2 regions of the Paenibacillus sp. SORGH_AS_0306 genome follow, and region 1 is predicted to be linked to the other one. Evidence: a T-box and tRNA genes for the amino acid it is inferred to sense, from the RefSeq annotation. Region 1 holds a T-box; the other holds one or more tRNA genes.
The links. The T-box of region 1 lies ahead of tyrS (tyrosine--tRNA ligase). A T-box ahead of a tRNA ligase gene usually reads a tRNA of that ligase, here a tRNA-Tyr.
Positions count from the first base shown of each region.

Region 2: it encodes a tRNA-Tyr, which carries the amino acid that the T-box ahead of tyrS (tyrosine--tRNA ligase) is inferred to sense. The anticodon was not compared.

Region 1 is NZ_JAUTBP010000001.1:2,788,283-2,795,336, forward strand. It holds gene QE450_RS12100 (methyl-accepting chemotaxis protein) at 1-1,585, opposite strand, end outside; gene tyrS (tyrosine--tRNA ligase) at 1,812-3,065, opposite strand; T-box leader at 3,159-3,420, opposite strand; gene QE450_RS12110 (penicillin-binding protein 1A) at 3,594-6,740, shown strand; gene ccpA (catabolite control protein A) at 6,956-7,054, opposite strand, start outside.
Region 2 is NZ_JAUTBP010000001.1:3,527,616-3,534,669, forward strand. It holds gene liaF (cell wall-active antibiotics response protein LiaF) at 1-548, opposite strand, end outside; gene QE450_RS15385 (PspA/IM30 family protein) at 721-1,458, opposite strand; gene QE450_RS15390 (PspC domain-containing protein) at 1,460-1,960, opposite strand; gene QE450_RS15395 (PspA/IM30 family protein) at 1,962-2,633, opposite strand; gene QE450_RS15400 (hypothetical protein) at 2,904-3,233, opposite strand; tRNA gene QE450_RS15405 (tRNA-Leu) at 3,787-3,866, opposite strand; tRNA gene QE450_RS15410 (tRNA-Arg) at 3,923-3,999, opposite strand; tRNA gene QE450_RS15415 (tRNA-Cys) at 4,018-4,091, opposite strand; tRNA gene QE450_RS15420 (tRNA-Gly) at 4,110-4,184, opposite strand; tRNA gene QE450_RS15425 (tRNA-Gln) at 4,214-4,288, opposite strand; tRNA gene QE450_RS15430 (tRNA-His) at 4,297-4,369, opposite strand; tRNA gene QE450_RS15435 (tRNA-Trp) at 4,401-4,474, opposite strand; tRNA gene QE450_RS15440 (tRNA-Tyr) at 4,482-4,566, opposite strand; tRNA gene QE450_RS15445 (tRNA-Thr) at 4,586-4,661, opposite strand; tRNA gene QE450_RS15450 (tRNA-Phe) at 4,684-4,759, opposite strand; tRNA gene QE450_RS15455 (tRNA-Asp) at 4,856-4,931, opposite strand; tRNA gene QE450_RS15460 (tRNA-Met) at 4,939-5,012, opposite strand; tRNA gene QE450_RS15465 (tRNA-Val) at 5,038-5,113, opposite strand; tRNA gene QE450_RS15470 (tRNA-Glu) at 5,215-5,286, opposite strand; tRNA gene QE450_RS15475 (tRNA-Ser) at 5,294-5,385, opposite strand; tRNA gene QE450_RS15480 (tRNA-Asn) at 5,389-5,464, opposite strand; rRNA gene rrf (5S ribosomal RNA) at 5,517-5,633, opposite strand; rRNA gene QE450_RS15490 (23S ribosomal RNA) at 5,698-7,054, opposite strand, start outside.

The sequences.
Region 1 (7,054 bases):
CTCGTGCTGCTTCAATAGAAGCATTCAGAGCAAGCAATGTCGTCTGTTTGTTAATCGATTGAATCATATCTATAATGCTACTGATCTGTTGAGAACGTTCATTTAGTGAAGCCGCCATACGTCCTGCTTCATCCATGACTTCTTTAGCTCTATCAATTTGCTGAACCGCTTTGTTCAGATGCTGGTTACCCTGCTCTGCTTTTTGCTCAATAATAACTGTAGCTTCTGATACTTCTTGTACCGATTCTGCGATCCGTTGTACACCAATCGCCATTTCTTCCATCGCTACTGTACTTTCATCAGCAGCTTTTAATTGTAATTCGGCACCACTTTCCATTTGTTGCAACTCTTTGACATTATGACCTGCATCTGTGGCGGCCATCGTTGAATCTTGAGCGATCTCTGTAGCTGCATTTTGAATCATAGTCGATTGTTGATTCAGATGATTCATAATGCCACTGGTAGACTCTAGCACTTTGTTAAACTCGTTAGCCATCTGACCAAATTCATCGGCTCTTTGATTAGACAATCGTGCAGAATAATCGCCTACAGCCATTTTACGGCTGACTTCGACTACTTTACGCGTTTCTCGAATCATCCCTATATTATTCCACAAAATCGCGGCACTAATAATGATGATACCGATTGCGCCTACAATAATTAGAATATGTAGCAATTCTTGAGTAGGCTGTTGAATTTCAGAATCAGGTAATACTACAGCAATTTTCCAACCTGTTTCTTGCACAGTCATATAGAAAATAGTATTTAATTCTCCCTGAATATTCACTACTGTACGACCTGTTTGATTTTTGTTAATCAGGTTAGCTACTGTATCCATACCCTCTATTTTTTCATCTTTCAAAGGCATATCCGCTACAATCTCAGGTCTACCACTTGCTAGTACTTCGCCTTTACCGCTGACCAATATAGCACGACCGGCTGTACCTATTTTAAGATTATTTACATAATCTCGAATATTATTCATACTGATATCTGCCAAAGCGACACCGAGCACTTGACCATCATTATTACGAATCGTTTTGCCTGCTGTAATCATTTTGATTTTACTAACCGAATCGGTAAATGGTTCTGTATAATAGATTTTATCAAAGTTATTAAGAGTTGCAGTGTAATAAGGTTGTGTTAAATAATCATAAGCGGGATCATCATATTCTGTTGTTGTTGTAATTTTGTCTCCATCTCGGATTGCATAAGCAGACCGATATTTAACACCTTGTTCATACTGATTTTCTGCGAAGAAAATACCTACCCCGTACGTAAATGGACTTAACATTTGCCAGCGTTCTGTCAGTTTAAAATAATCGGCAATATCTAGATTATTTCCTAATTCTCCTGTAGCTGCTGCAAGTGATGATACAATCATTGAATTTTGTTTTAATTGACTGTTTAAGCTCTCATTCAGTCCTATTAATGTGTTATTAGCATTGGTATTGATTTCTGTATTAAGCTTCTCCTTTGCAAATTGGTACGATAACACACTAATCCCTACAAGAGCGATAATAACAATCGGAAGTAATGTTAATAATGTGCGAGCCTGGATACTTTTAAACTTGAATCTACGCAATGTAATTACCTATCCTCTCTTTATCTATAATAAAATCCACATTCTACTTATATCGACAAATTGATACATAAAATTAATAGTTTCACTTTGAGATATTGGATAAACAACTGACTATTTTGTGACTGTTTATCCCGTTACCTATAATGAACACAAAAAAACCTTTAGCATTACCGAAGTAATACCAAAGGTTGAAATGCATTTGTATTGAATTTGGATTGAATCTGGATTAAGCTTTTTTGATTTTGGCAAATTTACGTTTACCTACTTGTACGATATCTCCATCAGACAGTTCGATACTTGCATTCACATCATCATGTTTTTGCTCGTTAATTTTGAGAGCACCTTGTTGAATACTACGTCTAGCTTCACTGGTAGATGTTGCAAATCCCAAAGTCATGACCAATTTAATAAGACCGATTTGTCCATTTTCCAAAAGACTTTCATCAATGACTACCTCTTGAATATCATCAGGTAATGCACGCTGTTGGAATACAGTCACAAAATGATTTTTTGCAGCCACTCCTGCTTCTTCATTATGGAACATACGTACATAATTTTGAGCTAGATTCATTTTGGCATCACGTGGATGGATAGAACCATCTGCAAGTCCTGCTTTGAGCTTAGCCAGATCTTCATTTGAAATATCTGTTGTTAACTCGTAGTACTTGAGCATCAATTCATCAGGTACACTCATGGATTTACCAAAAATTTCGTTCGGCTCTTCGTTGATGCCGATGTAGTTACCCAGACTTTTACTCATTTTCTGAACGCCATCTAATCCTTCAATAATCGGTAAAGTGATCGCTACTTGAGTTGCTTTACCGTATTCCTTTTGTAGTGTACGTCCCATCAATAAGTTAAACTTCTGGTCTGTACCACCAATTTCGATATCACTTTCAAGTGCTACAGAATCCATCCCTTGCATCAATGGGTAGAAAAATTCGTGAATACTGATAGGCTGACCACCTTGGTAGCGCTTTGTAAAATCATCCCGTTCTAACATACGGGCTACTGTAACTTTGGCAGCTAGATTGACTACATCTGCAAAATTCATCGGACTTAGCCATTCGGAGTTAAAGTATACTTTCATTTTGCTAGGATCAAGAATCTTTGTGATCTGCTCTTTGTATGTCTCTGCATTATGCTTAACTTGTTCTTCGGTTAATTGCTTACGTGTCTCTGATTTACCTGTTGGATCACCAATTCTTCCGGTAAAGTCACCAATAATCAATTGAACATGATGCCCTAATTCTTGAAATTGACGTAACTTCTGCAAAACAACAGTATGTCCAATATGAATATCTGGTGCAGATGGATCAAGACCTAATTTGACCGTTAATGGTTTACCTGTTGCTACTGATTTGATAACTTTTTGACGCAGTGCATCTTCAGGAATAATCTCTGCTGTTCCTCGCTCAATTACACTTAATTGTTTTTCTACTTCTGCTTGTTGTGCTGATGTTAATTCTTCCCATTTCATTATTTATTCGCTCCCTATCACATCATTATACGGATAACTTCCGTTAGAGTGCCTGCTTGAAAATGAGCACCAAAAAAGACCTACCCATCCCCATAAAGGGACGAGCAGGCCTCGCGTTACCACCCTAATTAGAAGACTGATCTCATACTTATAACATCATAAGATATAGTCAGCTTCTCACTTCATTATATATAACGGAATCTTCATCCCGGCTTGATATTATAGATACATTCATTAATATCAAACGACTCCAGACCTGTAATTCAAAGGAAGTCCGCTTGCCGATTTGCACCAACCATCGGTTCTCTGAGAACGGTAATCTCCACTTCTACTGGGTGTCTTTCTTCGTCTTTGTGTTATGTAATTGTAGATTGCTTAAACGTATCACTTTTATAACATACCTTTTGCAAACAAGTCAATGCTTGTTCACATCCGACTTTGTGCCCATCCTACTTTTATCGTTCAGAAGAAACTGATTATAGCGTAATTTTTATGCTATAATAGTGGCTGGTAAAAGGGGGAAGTTACATGGCTGAAAAGAAGGACAAGCGTCCAACAAATAAGTCCGCTAGCAAGCACTCTGGATTCCACAAATTACTCACTGTGTTCAAATGGGTAGTTATTGCTGGTTTTGCTATTTGCCTGTTCGGTGGAGGTATTTTGATGGGCTACGTTTCTTCGATTGTAAAAGACGAACCTGTGCGTTCGCGTGAAGAAATAGTCAAAAAGATCAATGAAAATGCAGTGACCGGCTTTGCTTATTTTAATGACGGTTCCCCGATTGGACAACTTCGTACAGAAGAAGATCGTCGATTGGTGACTTATGAACAGATTCCTCAACCTGTCATCGACGCCATTATTTCCATAGAAGATAATCATTTTTATGAACATAAAGGTGTAGATATGAATGGTACGCTGCGCGCTGTCAAACAGCGGGTACTGAATGAATCCGTCCAAACCGGAGGGAGTACGCTTACACAGCAATTGTCGAGACGGGTATTTTTGAACTTGGACAAAACAGATGATCGCAAAATTAAAGAAATGTTGCTTTCTCTTCGTATCGAACGCTTTATGACCAAAAACGAAATTTTGACTGCCTACTTGAACAAAATGCCTTTTGGTAAAGGTTCAAGCGGATACAATATTTTTGGAATCAAAGCAGCAGCCAAAGGGATTTTTGCTCTAAATGATCTGAGTAAAATCAATATTGCTGAAGCCGCTTATATTGCAGGGCTACCTCAATTACCAACAGCTTATTCTGCTTTTGATAGCAACGGTAAATTCAATGAAAAAGGATTTAAACGTGCTGTCGGCAGGCAACAACTGGTTCTTGAACGTATGAAAGAGTTAGGTAAGATTACAGCGAGTGAATACAATGAAGCGATTAATTTCGATCTCAAAAGTGCACTGGCTAAACCAACTGCCAAAGCGTATTCTCAATATCCTTATCTTATGATGGAGATTGAACGACAAGGCGCACAAACGATTGTAAAAATGGAAAATCCAGATTTGGATATGTCTACTTTATCTTCAGAAGAACGCAATCAATTGTTTGAAGATGCTCGTCAAAAATTGTTGACTGGTGGTTATCGTGTATATACGACGATTAACAAAACGGTCTATAACACGATGCATGAAGTAGCAGAAGACAGTAGCAACTTCTCGCCTGATAGCAATACTAAAGGTAAAGAACAAACAGCCGCTATGATGATTAATCACAAAACTGGCGCTATTCTCGGTATGATTGAAGGTCGTAGCTTCCAAGAAGAACAAATGAATTATGCTACTCAGATGACACGTCAGCCAGGTTCTACAATGAAGCCAATCGCTGCTTATCTGCCTGCGCTTGATGCAGGGCTGGTGCAACCGGCAAGTATTGTAGATGATGCTCCGATTATTTTGAAAGACGGGGGCAAAGGATATCACATCCCTGCGAATGCAAATGGACGTTATCAAGGTCTGGTAACTGCCCGTACTGCTCTTGATGAATCGTTAAACGTCCCTGCTCTCAAACTATTTAATCAAAAAGTAGGTATTGATAAAGCATGGACATTTGCTAAAAAATTAGGCATTACGACGATTCAGGATACCGATTACTCTGCACAAACCGGAGTACTCGGCGGTCTTAAATATGGAGTGACTGTCGAAGAATTAACCAATGCGTATGGATCTATTCCGAATCAAGGGATATTCAATGATGCTTATATGATCGATAAAATTGTTGATCCTTATAACAAAATTGTCTACAAACACAAAGCTGATCCACAACGAGTCTTTTCCAAACAAACAGCTTATCTTATGACAGATATGCTCCGTACTGTTATTACAGATTCACGCGGTACAGGTAGAACGATGCAGACGTTATTTAATAAATACGGCAAAATACCAATCGTCGGTAAAACGGGTTCCACTCAGAACTATGCCGATGTCTGGTTTATGGGCTTTACGCCAGATGTAACGCTCGGGGTATGGGCAGGTTATCGTGAACCGGTGAACACCCTATCCGAAGATGGAAAAAAACGTGCTCGTACTTTATGGGCAACGATTATGAACAAAGTGACTGATAGTGATCCTGAATTGTTCAAAACAGACGCATTTACCAAACCAGACGGCATTGTAACGCAAACAGTCTCTGGATTCAGCGGTAAATTACCAACGTCTGCTACACGGCAATCTGGTAACCTTGTCACTGATATTTTCAATGCTAAGTATGTACCTAAAGACTTTGATGACGGTGTGGCTTACGCGAAATACATTACGTACAATGGTGTAAACTATATTCCACAAGATGGCACACCAGATGATATGGTGAATCAACGTACTGTAGTCAAACGTGAAATGCCGATCTCTGAATTGATCAAAGATCTGCAACATGCATTAGCTAATATGTCAGGCCCTAAATACGCACTATGGCGTTATCTACCTGAAGATGCAGGCGCAGATGCTCCAACACGTATTGATCCAAGGCAAGATGATGGTGGCTCACCTAATCCGCCTAGCAATGTACGCTTATCTACTAGCGGTAGTGATGCTCGTATTACCTTTAACTCTGGAGGTTCTGGTGATGTAGTCGGTTATCGTCTATATCGTTCAGCTGGCGATGGATCGTATCAATATCAGAAATCAGCACAATTAGGCAGCAGTCAATTCAATTCATTTGTCTCTGCTAATGGCAATTTCTCTTTCTATGTTACTGCTGTCGATGTAGGTGGACATGAATCCAGTCCAAGTAATACTGTTGATTACAGTGCTGCTCCTGTGCCTGTAGAAGAGCCAGATGAAGGCACTTTATTACCAGATGGAACAACTGAAGAACCTTCAACAGATGGTACATCACCAGCTGAAGGTAACGCTACTGACCCTGCTACGACTACAGAAGAAGCTGCTCCTGCTAAAGCAAAAGTAGCTCCTTCTGCTCCATCTTCACTTAGCGCTAAAGGTGCAGGTAAAAGTGCAGTCGTGATCTCGTGGGGCGCTCCATCTCAGCCTGCAACTAATTACAAAGTATACTTTAGCAAAACCAGTGGTGGTCCTTACAATCTAGCCGGATCTACACCAGATACAAAGTTCCAATATAATTCCAGTCGCAAAATTGATGGTTGGTTTTATGTAGTAGCGGTCAATGAGAGTGGTTCATCCCCACCATCATCGCCAATACAATATAAAGTTAAGTAAAAATACTGATATACTAAACAGCGAATACCGATTGAATATAATCGATATTCGCTGTTTTTTTTCTGTTTGTTTATAGATAAAAAGTAATAAACATTGATTTGAATTCAATCGTAACACTCGCCTACTACACCTATAAAACACAACAAAAAAAGCATCTTTCCTTTACAGGAGAAGATGCTTTTATCTATATTCATAGTTATTGATGATATGAACTATTAGTTCAATTGATTTACAGAAAGACGTAGAATCGTTTCGTGTGGCAAAATAACACGCGTATTTTCAACGTTTTCTTTTTTCATCAATTTCGTTAATAG
Region 2 (7,054 bases), 740 kb from region 1:
CGTTCTGCTATAGGATATCCATTCGATTCACAGCCAATCTGACCAAACAATAAATATGCTTCAATTTCTACACCATAATCTTCTGGTATCGAAAAGTCCAGATCTCCTAATATTCCTTGAAAATAAAGAACAGTCTCCGATTCATCAGGCATAGCCAGCGATAGATCACAATCAATATCTCCGATAGCATGCCATGAACTAGAACTTTGCATCATCCACGGTTCACGATCATAACGCATATTTGTGATAAATCCTTGTTTCAAACGATAAGGTTGTCCCCGATGTGCTTTATTAGCATGTACATAAAACCATCCTAGCGATATCAAAGTAACCCCGACCACAATCATCAAATGATCTAATAACAATAACCCTAATCCTATACCACCGAAAATATACCCTTGTCTCATCGCTCCACTACGTAAACGCATAATTCCAATTAGCAACAAAAGAAGTGCGGCAACCGTAAAAAAGCCAAATGATACACCCAAAAGCACCTGCAAGCCAATCGCAATTAATAAAACTGCAAATATTTTTCTTTTTCTCCCCATAACCGCACCTCCTTTACTGCTAATAATAGAAAAGCCATACCCGCATGATGACACATACGCTGTATGGCTTCGCCTGTTCTAGCATATCATATTGTCATTTTAATAACTATGATTTACATCTATGAATAGCTATATAACATCTATGAACACTTAGTCTGCTCAAAAGAACAAATTAATATTGTGTATCTTCTTTAGAAAGAGATGGACCTTCAGATGGATTAGATTCAATAGTTTTAGGTGCTAATTTACTTTTCAGCAAATTCAATTGCTCATCCACTCTAAGTTGTTTTTCTGCATCTTCTGCACTCACATACGGGCTTGATCCATAACCAGAACGGTAAGGAGCACGCATTACATCTGCTTCTGCTTCCATTTGCATGATTTTTTCTTCCATGCGGTTAAATCCAAGCGAAGCGCCGCCTTTATCAATTGAATTTACAGAACTTACTTGAGCCATTTGTTTTTTCGCTTTTGCCATTTGAGCACGAGAAACCAATTCATTACGTTTGTTACGCATTTTGTAGAATTCGTCTTTCATTTCATGCAATTGGTTCATCATATCTGTCACTTGCTCTTTAGCTTGGCTGTGCATTTCAGAATACTCAGTGAATTTTTGATCAAAATACAACTTTTCTTCTAGCAGTTTACGTGCCACTTCTTCTTGACCATTTTTAAGTGCAGCGGTTGCTTGGCTTTCACGTTGCATACCTACACGTGCAGCTTCGTCAAAACGTTGTTTCATACGACGTTCATTTGCCATTTGTTTAGCTACAGTAACCTCTGCTTGATGAATTTCTGCTTCCATATCACGCAGATATTGATTTAACATTACAATTGGATCTTCTACCTTATCTAGTAAATCATTCACCGATGCCTTAGTCATATCTTTCAATCTTTTAAAAACTCCCATATTATAAATCTCCCTTCTCATATTGAGCGACTTTTTTTCTTAATTGTTCTACTTCTTTACGTAAAGCTTTATTTTCAATACCTTCCATCATCGAATCAAGATCACCATTTGATTTGGATGTCTGATCTGGAGCTTGTTGTGGAGGGCGATTTTTCCCAAAATAACGAGAATTGCTTTTGTGTGGAGCATCATACGTATTAGGTTCATACGCATTTTGTGAAGTACCCCAGTATCCGCCATAACTTTGACGCGGACCATAACGATCTTCTTGATATTCTTCATGAAAAGGACTTTGTTCAAAAGGACGATATACTGGCGGTTGTTTAGGTACAATCAGTGCAGCAATAATATAGATCAACACTGTCGTTGTTCCAGTAAAAGGAATACTTAATATTAACAGAACCCGCAACAACGTAGGATTAATCTGAAAATATTCAGCTAGACCGCCACTAAGTCCCGTCAAAATCCGATCATGATTTGAACGATATAACTTCGGACGCATATTACTCCTCCTTACGATCTGCATCAAGCTTACGTCTTAACCGTTCCAATTCCTCATCTAACGACACACCATTCGTTGTGCCTGAAACAGAAGAATAAGAATCACCATTTCGCAAATCCCGTAATGCTTTGGCTTCAATCTCCCAATCGGAAATGCGATCTTCTAATCGTCCAAATGCTTGTGGTGTGCTTTGTACCGCATTACCAAAACGACGATTCATCTGTTGTTGCAAACGAAGAGTCTCCATACGAGCATAATAATACTCACGTTTGCTATAGACTGCTTGGTACTCTGATTTTAATGTATTTAATTGAGCCTGTACTTCTCGCAAAGCTTCTGTATTTTGATCCAACAATTCAGAATACTGATTTTCTTTTTCTTCATACATCACTTTTTCTTGCAAAGCCATACGAGCCAAATCTTCTTCTTCAGCCTGTAGAGCTAACATCGCTTGTTCTTCGCGCTTTTGACGCATCGCAGATGCCTGATCTACATGTTGTTTTAACTGACGTGTATGTTGAGTCACATGATGTTGCAATTGTTCAGCTTCTGTAATAGCACGTCGTGTATCTAAAAGAAATTGATCAATCATTCTCACAGGATCTTGACTCTGTTCTAATCTTTCATTTAAAGTAGCCACTGTAATATCACGTACACGTTTAAAAACGTTCATGAATAATTGCTCCCTCCCTTGCTTGATCACAAGTGATCTTTTTTGATATTCATCTATATCGTATTGCATCATATCGAACAAGTATGAATAACAGATGAAATCAACTATTACTAATATTTTACTACTTTTTTCAAAAATAACTTACAATATTTCGTAATAACATCTTATTATCTTTATATCGTACAATATAAATCGCTTTATTAGAATGTTACCCATTCACAGCCTGTACATCAACAATAAGAAGTGATTTACATAAAGAATATGATCTGTTTAGAACATTCTATTCTGTTCTTGTTGATGATGACGATTTTTTAGTAATGAATAACCCCACCATATTAATGCGATTCCAATAGCAGGCCCGATAATCCAAGACAATTTAGCAAATAGGATACATGCACCTATAACGGATAATGCAATTCCCAAAAATCGATGTCCGCTTTGTAAAGCATAATATCCAAGTACAAGTAATGCGACTGGGAATAATAGTCCTATCAGATAACTGAGTAGACTATGTACTTCGGGTAAAAATTTGCCAAAAACCATCAACACACCGATGAAAATTAATGCAAAAGCAGCTATACTTTTACGATTTATGCGCAAATGTTCCACCTCCTTTACCTCGTTATTGGTATTCATCATTTTCGGTATACGCTTCTTAGATGTTGATCTTTAGCCAGATAACAATACTTTAAGATTGTAAAGCAAGTACCTTTTCACTTTCCTATCTGGTTGTAGCAAATTTTGTCTTTGCCTTATATACACATTGTAAAGTAGAATTGTATTCTGCAAAATGGACTACAGGTGGTTTTTTATCCTAGACCTTAGACGGGGAGCCCTTGTGCATTATCAGATTAACTTATACATATATTCAATTTAAGTACATACTACATACTACATACTACATACTACATACTACATACTACATACTACATACTACATACTACATACTACATACTACATACTACATACTACATACTACATACTACATACTACATACTACATACTACATACTACATACTACATACTACATACTACATACTACATACTACATACTACATACTACATACTACATACTGAACAAGTATGCTGTGTGATTCTAAAAAAGCAAATAAAAAAAGCACCAGATCAAATGATCTAGTGCTTTTCATGTGTATGCCGGTGAAGGGACTCGAACCCCCACGGTTTCCCTCACGATTTTGAGTCGCGCGCGTCTGCCAATTCCGCCACACCGGCTAAGTAAAAATAATGCTATTTTTTTGGTACTTCCATTTAAAACATAAGAGCTAAAATGGCGCGCCCTAAGAGATTCGAACTCCTGGCCTTTTGATTCGTAGTCAAACGCTCTATCCAGCTGAGCTAAGGGCGCAAGAATTTAAAAAATAACTGGAGGCGCCACCCAGATTCGAACTGGGGATAGAGCTTTTGCAGAGCTGTGCCTTACCACTTGGCTATGGCGCCATATTATATTGTAAAATTTGGAGCGGACGATGGGAATCGAACCCACGACCCTCGCCTTGGCAAGGCGATGCTCTACCGCTGAGCCACGTCCGCTTACATATCATTTAAGTAAAAGTAAATAATGGCTGGGGATATAGGATTTGAACCTATGCATGACGGAGTCAAAGTCCGTTGCCTTACCGCTTGGCTAATCCCCAATAAAAAGGGCGACCGATGGGACTTGAACCCACGAATGCCGGAGTCACAGTCCGGTGCGTTAACCCCTTCGCCACGATCGCCATGCTATAAAATAAATCATTAATGTTATATTGGCAGGGGCAGCAGGAATTGAACCCACACTAACGGTTTTGGAGACCGTTGTTCTACCTTTAAACTATGCCCCTTCAAAACTGGTGGAGGCTGATGGATTCGAACCACCGAACTCGGAGAGAACAGATTTACAGTCTGCTGCGTTTGGCCACTTCGCTAAGCCTCCACAATAAATAAAAAAAAGATGGTGCCGGCGAGAGGATTTGAACCCCCGACCTACTGATTACAAGTCAGTTGCTCTACCAACTGAGCTACACCGGCAAGTGTTATACATTAAGCTAAATGGTGGCTCGGGACGGAATCGAACCGCCGACACGAGGATTTTCAGTCCTCTGCTCTACCGACTGAGCTACCGAGCCGTAGTCTAATGTATTGCTGTGTGTCGACTCTTCTACTCAATCACGATGATAACCATCTATTAATGTAGTGAGTTGATACTTTTATAAAGCAATTAATGGCGGAACCGACGGGATTTGAACCCGCGATCTCCTGCGTGACAGGCAGGCATGTTAACCCCTACACCACGGTTCCAGATTAATTGCGGGGACAGGATTTGAACCTGTGACCTTCGGGTTATGAGCCCGACGAGCTACCGGACTGCTCCACCCCGCGTCATTTTTCTTACTATAGTATTCTATGGTGGAGGTTGACGGGATCGAACCGCCGACCCTCTGCTTGTAAGGCAGATGCTCTCCCAGCTGAGCTAAACCTCCATTGTGACACAAAACATATTATATCATTTTTTGATTAGCATTGTCAAGTTATTTTTATAAGCAATGTTACTAAACTTAACAATGTAATGAAAGAAAAGATATGACCCGTAGGGGACTCGAACCCCTGTTACCTCCGTGAAAGGGAGGTGTCTTAACCACTTGACCAACGGGCCTTACTTGTGGCGGAGAGAGAGGGATTCGAACCCTCGAGACGCTTGTGACGCCTACACGATTTCCAATCGTGCTCCTTCGGCCAACTCGGACACCTCTCCATATGGCTCCCCGAACAGGACTCGAACCTGTGACAACTCGATTAACAGTCGAGTGCTCTACCAACTGAGCTATCAGGGAATAGTCACCGTTTCGCCGGATCTCTCCTCGAAACGGTCAATCGTCTTGCTTCGCTTGGCAACGTCCTACTCTCCCAGGACCCTGCGGTCCAAGTACCATCGGCGCTGGAGGGCTTAACGGTCGTGTTCGGGATGGGTACGTGTGGAACCCCTCCGCCATCATTACCAAACGTGCAGGTGTGTTGCTCCCTGAAAACTGAATCCGAAAACGAAAACATCGCGTGTTAGCTTTATTTGGATAAGCCCTCGACCGATTAGTATTGGTCAGCTCCATGCCTTGCGGCACTTCCACCCCCAACCTATTGACCTCGTCGTCTACAAGGGGTCTTACATACTGGGAAATCTCATCTTGAGGGGGGCTTCACGCTTAGATGCTTTCAGCGCTTATCCCTTCCGCACGTAGCTACCCAGCGATGCTCCTGGCGGAACAACTGGTACACCAGCGGTGCGTCCATCCCGGTCCTCTCGTACTAAGGACAGCTCCTCTCAAATTTCCTACGCCCACGACAGATAGGGACCGAACTGTCTCACGACGTTCTGAACCCAGCTCGCGTACCGCTTTAATGGGCGAACAGCCCAACCCTTGGGACCTACTTCAGCCCCAGGATGCGATGAGCCGACATCGAGGTGCCAAACCTCCCCGTCGATGTGGACTCTTGGGGGAGATAAGCCTGTTATCCCCAGGGTAGCTTTTATCCGTTGAGCGATGGCCCTTCCATGCGGTACCACCGGATCACTAAGCCCGACTTTCGTCCCTGCTCGACGTGTCTGTCTCGCAGTCAAGCTCCCTTATGCCTTTACACTCTTCGAATGATTTCCAACCATTCTGAGGGAACCTTAGGGCGCCTCCGTTACACTTTAGGAGGCGACCGCCCCAGTCAAACTGCCCACCTGACACGGTCCCTGTACCGGATCACGGTACGAGGTTAGAACTCAAATGCGATCAGGGTGGTATCCCAACGGCGCCTCAACCGAAGCTTGCGCTCCGATGTCTACGGCTCCCACCTATCCTGTACAAATCGCACCCCAGTTCAATATCAAGTTGCAGTAAAGCTCCATGGGGTCTTTCCGTCTTGTCGCGGGTAACCTGCATCTTCACAGGTATTAAAATTTCACCGGATCTCTCGTTGAGACAGCGCCCAAATCGTTACGCCATTCGTGCGGGTCAGAATTTACCTGACAAGGAATTTCGCTACCTTAGGACCGTTATAGTTACGGCCGCCGTTTACTGGGGCTTCGGTTCATAGCTTCGCTTGCGCTAACCACTCCCCTTAACCTTCCAGCACCGGGCAGGCGTCAGCCCGTATACTTCGCCTTGCGGCTTCGCACAGACCTGTGTTTTTGCTAAACAGTCGCTTGGGCCTTTTCACTGCGGCCCCCTCGTGCTATTCACACTACCGGGGCACCCCTTCTCCCGAAGTTACGGGGTCATTTTGCCGAGTTCCTTAACGAGAGTTCTTCCGCGCGCCTTAGAATTCTCTTCTCACCCACCTGTGTCGGTTTACGGTACGGGCACCTGCTTCCTGGCTAGAGACTTTTCTTGGCAGTGTGAAATCATGACCTTCGCTACTACAATTTTCGCTCCTCATCA